One region of the Micromonospora sp. DT4 genome, then DNA from elsewhere that is predicted to be linked to it. Evidence: riboswitches for the same ligand, from Rfam matches in the RefSeq annotation. Region 1 holds a riboswitch; the other holds the start of a gene.
What was found. A riboswitch is a leader RNA that binds a small molecule or an ion and turns the genes downstream of it on or off. The one in region 1 is predicted to bind cyclic di-AMP.
Positions count from the first base shown of each region.

Region 2: it holds a riboswitch for cyclic di-AMP, as region 1 does, so the genes downstream of both, ACLQ24_RS16135 (transglycosylase family protein) here and ACLQ24_RS09355 (coiled-coil domain-containing protein) in region 1, are expected to answer to the same signal.

Region 1 is NZ_JBNCKT010000021.1:42,599-44,792, forward strand. It holds gene ACLQ24_RS09345 (copper-translocating P-type ATPase) at 1-336, opposite strand, end outside; gene ACLQ24_RS09350 (hypothetical protein) at 336-497, opposite strand; cyclic di-AMP (ydaO/yuaA leader) riboswitch at 1,250-1,380, shown strand; gene ACLQ24_RS09355 (coiled-coil domain-containing protein) at 1,385-2,194, shown strand, end outside.
Region 2 is NZ_JBNCKT010000050.1:13,844-16,037, reverse strand. It holds gene ACLQ24_RS16145 (peptidase inhibitor family I36 protein) at 1-103, shown strand, start outside; gene ACLQ24_RS16140 (peptidoglycan-binding domain-containing protein) at 216-704, opposite strand; cyclic di-AMP (ydaO/yuaA leader) riboswitch at 973-1,143, shown strand; gene ACLQ24_RS16135 (transglycosylase family protein) at 1,143-1,829, shown strand; gene ACLQ24_RS16130 (hypothetical protein) at 1,904-2,194, opposite strand, start outside.

The sequences.
Region 1 (2,194 bases):
GTGACCCAGCAGCATGATGGTGACCAGCGCCGCCAGCTCCCACCAGAAGTCCAGGTCGAAGGCATCCAGGCTGGTCGCCAGCGACGCGGCGTACGCCACGGTGATCGCCATCGCGACCAGCAGCATCATGCCCGGTGCGCGATCGCGCACCTCGCGTACCGCGCCGACCAGGAACGGCCAGCCACCCCAGAGGAACACCACCGAGCCGAGCACCGGCCCCACCCAGGAGCGACCCGGTACGTCCAGCCGGAGTCCGAGCCGGTCCATCACCAGATGACTTGTCAGCACCACCGGCACGGTGAGCACCAGACAGACCCAGAACCGGCGACGGAACATCACCGGGTCGTGCCCAGCGTGTTGGCCGCGCCCAGCGTGTTGGCCGCGCCCAGCGTGTTGGCCGCGCCCAGCGTGTTGGCCGCGCCCGGTCGGCTCGGCGTGCTGGCGGTGATCGGCGGGTGGTCCGGGGTCGGGCGGCGGCGCGGGCATGACTCCACCATCGCGCGCCGGTCGGGGCAGCGTCAGCGGTTCGCGCGTCCGACACTCCGCCACGATCTGCGGCGCCCCGGCGCACTGGTTAGCATCTTGCGACGATGACCCACCTGATCCGGACGCCCAGACGGGCACCGGCGTCGCCACGGCGCGGCGCCGCGCCGCACCGCACCGACCGGGTCGGCGAATCACCCTCCGTGATCGCCGAATCGTCAGGCAGCGATCCGACGCGCCCGTCACCGCGTTCGTCCGGCGGAGCTGAACCGCACGGCCCGCCGGCACGTACCCCGCACCGGATCGTTGGGAGTCTCGCATTGGGTTCCGACCGCAGCCATTCCGCTCGACCCGCTCCGCACCGGGTACGACGGATCCTCGTCGCGACCACGGCCGGGTCGACGGCCGGGTCGACGGCCGGGTCGGACGCGGAGGTCCCGCCAGCGCGCCCCCGCACGGACCGCGCAGAGGCGCTGGCCGCTCTCAGTTCCCCGCCAGCCGGTCGGCCCGACGGGCCCGATCCGCAGCGGAGCGCACCCCCATCCACCGCCACCCACCGGGTGGCCAGAGCCGAACAGGAGCACGGATACGGCATGGTGACACTCCTCAACGTGACCGGATCGGGCACCCGCCCTGAGAACCGCGTCACTGGTCACTCAGCGCCATGGCGAAATGACGCTTTTAGTCGGCATCAGGACGTAGCTCAGGCGGTGGACTCTCGGGTAACCTCGCTGCCGGTCACCGACGAAGGCGCGCAGCGGCGCCTGCGGTGCCACCGCCCAATCGCCAACCGGCGAGCCGGGGACCCAGGTATGTGGGGTGAATCCGCGACAGCGGTAGGGGCCACTTCCGCCCCGAACCCGTCAGCTAACCCGGTCGGCGGTCGACGGAAGGGAAGATTGTGACGGCACCCCTACGCCGCTGGTTGACGCCCGTGGTGGCCGTGTTCGCCGCGCTGACCGTGCTCGCCGGTCCCCTCCCGGCCCACGCCGCCCCGACGACCCCCACACCATCCGGGCACGAGGATGACGGCGAGCCCAAGCTGCTCAACGACGTCATCGAGCAGACCAACCGGGACTACGTGGCGGCCAAGTCCAAACTGGACAAGTCCAAGAAGCGGCAGGTCGAACTGGCAGCCGAGGTCGACCGGGCCAAGGCCGACCTGGCAGCGCTGGCCCCGCAGGTCGGGCAGATCGCCGCCCAGTCGTACCGGACCGGGCGGGTCGGCGCGATCGCGATGCTGCTGGAGGCCGACGCCCCGGACTCGTTCGTCCAGCGGGCCGCAGCGCTCGACGAGATGAACATGGTCAACGAGAAGAAGCTCGCCGAGGTCAACGCGGTGAAGGCCCGCGCCGAGCAGGCCAAGCTGGCCCTCGACGCGGAGGTACACGAGCAGCAGAAGCAGACCGCCCTGATGGCGAAGGACAAGCGCGACGCGGACAAGGCGCTCGCGCTCGTCGGCGGTCAGGGTTTCACCGGCGGCCTGGTCGACGCCGTCTCGCCGGTCGCCCGGATCGGCCCCGGTCGCACCGCCGACGGCGAGTGGAAGCCGCAGTCGTGCAGCGAGGACGATCCGACCACCTCCGGCTGCATCACGCCGCGCACCCTGCACGCGTACAAGGAGGTCAAGCGGGCCGGGTTCAACCGGTTCGTGGGCTGCCACCGCGACGGCGGACCGTACGAGCACCCGAAGGGCCGCGCCTGTGACTGG
Region 2 (2,194 bases), on a different contig from region 1:
CGGCTACCAGCACGCCTACGGCTACCGGGCGAACCTGGCGTACGACTCGGCCGCGATCGGGGGTAGCTGGAACCAGCGGATCGAGGCGGTCCGGGTCTGCTGATCCGGCGGCGGCGCCGGGCATGGGCTACTCGGCGTCGCCGCACCTCAGGGAGGGACCACAGCAGCGCCGGCCGGACTCCGACGGGGGATTCCGACCGGCGCTGTGGTGGGGTTCAGCCCGGGTAGTAGCAGACGTTGGGAATGACCGGGCCGCCGTCGACCCCGAAGATCGCGAAGCCCATGTACGCGCGGGTCTGTGGGCCGTACTCGCCGTCCTCGGCGATGTCCGCGTACACGATGTCCTCATTGATCCTGTGCTGGGCGTACCGGACGGCCTCGCGGGTCTTCGAGCCGTAGTTGCCGTCGAGGGTGAGCGATCGCGAGTAGCAGTTGTTCAGCGCCTCCTGCAGCACCAACACTGCCGAGCCCGAGTGGCCGTAGGTGAGGTAGCAGTGCTTGTTTCCGGTCTGCCAGCCGACGGTGGGGACGTGCATGTCCGCCCCGCCCGGGTAGCCGCCGACCCGGTAGAAGGTCAGGCTGGTGCACGGGCTGGACGCCTGCGCGGCGGTCGGCGTGGCCAGGGTCAGGCCGGCGCCGGCCAGTACGGCCACGAGGGTGGCCGCAGCGCGGCGACGGCCGTTGCGACTCTGGTGGATGGGCATGATCTCCTCCTGGGGATTGTCTCCGGGATCGACCCGGTGCGCTTCAGAGCATCGCGACCGTCCATCTACGGTTTCCTGTCTGAACGTCAATTCACCGGTGACAGCCGGTCCTGATCCGAAGCGGTCCACGGTGGTCGGTGCACAGGTGCACGTGGTCCGCAACCGCTGGGAAAGGCGCCCCGCGTGGGCCGGTGAACAACTTCACAAGCGGTGGGCGATGTTCACCGACCGTGCCTACCGTCGGTCGGGTCCACCACCGTGGACGCCGCGACCGGCAACGCCAAATCCTGCCCCCGGTCGTCGGGAAAAGAACCCGGGCAGGAGCGGGGGACCCAACGTTCCTCGGTGCATGTCACCTCGGGGTGAAGCCGCCAGCGCGCGGCCGGGCTCCTCGGCCCGAACCCGACAGCTCACCTCGCCGGCGTGGAGGAATGAACAATGACATCTGCGTACACCCCCCGTCACCGACGGGTCACCACCCGCCGCGTCGCCGTCGGCACCCTGGCCGTCGGCGCGGTCACCGGCGCCGTCGTCCTCTTCGGCCCGGCGGCCCCGGCTCAGGCCGGCGTCAACTGGGACGCGGTCGCCCAGTGCGAGTCGGGCGGCAACTGGAAGATCAACACCGGGAACGGCTACTACGGCGGGTTGCAGTTCTCGCAGGGCACCTGGGCCGGCTACGGCGGCACGAAGTACGCCGCCCGCGCCGACCTGGCCAGCCGCGGGGAGCAGATCGCGATCGCGGAGAAGGTGCTCGACGGGCAGGGCATCGGCGCGTGGCCGACCTGCGGCCGCAAGGGCGGCTCGTCGGGCGGCTCGGCCACGAAGTCCACCCCGAAGTCCTCGACGAAGTCGACCACCAAGTCGTCGAAGGCGACCAAGTCGTCGACGTCCACCGGCGGCAAGGAGCGGTCGTCCCGGGGCGACCAGCCGGCGACCCGTGGTCACGAGCGGACCACCCCGGCGGCCAGCGGAGACACGTACGTGGTCAAGCCGGGGGACACCCTGTCGGAGATTGCCGAGCGTCACCGCCAGGCCGGCGGCTGGCAGGCCCTGTACGAGCGTAACCGGCAGCTGATCGGCGTCGACCCGGGCCTGATCCTCCCGGGCCAGCGGCTCGCTCTCTGACGCACGACAGACGAACGCTCGGCCGAGTCACCGGCCGAGCGTTCGTTCGTCTGGCTTTCTCCGCGCGGGACACGTCACGCCGCCGAGGCGGCCGTCCCCGCCTCGCGGCGCGCCGCCGCGTCGCCGTTCCAGCCCCAGCGCGGTGCCGGTGCGGCCGCCTCGGCCGGCCAGCCGGTGCCGGCCGCGCCACCGTCGATGGTCATCTCGACCGGGTCGGCGGTGCTGCGGGCCATCCGCAGCGACTGCTCGGCGCCCGTGCGGGCCGAGCACGGCCAGGCCTGGCCGGCGCACTGGAGATTGCCGCAGTGCCCCTCGTCGTCGGGCTCGTGGGCAGCGAGCACGTCGACCGCGAGCTGCCAGAGCAG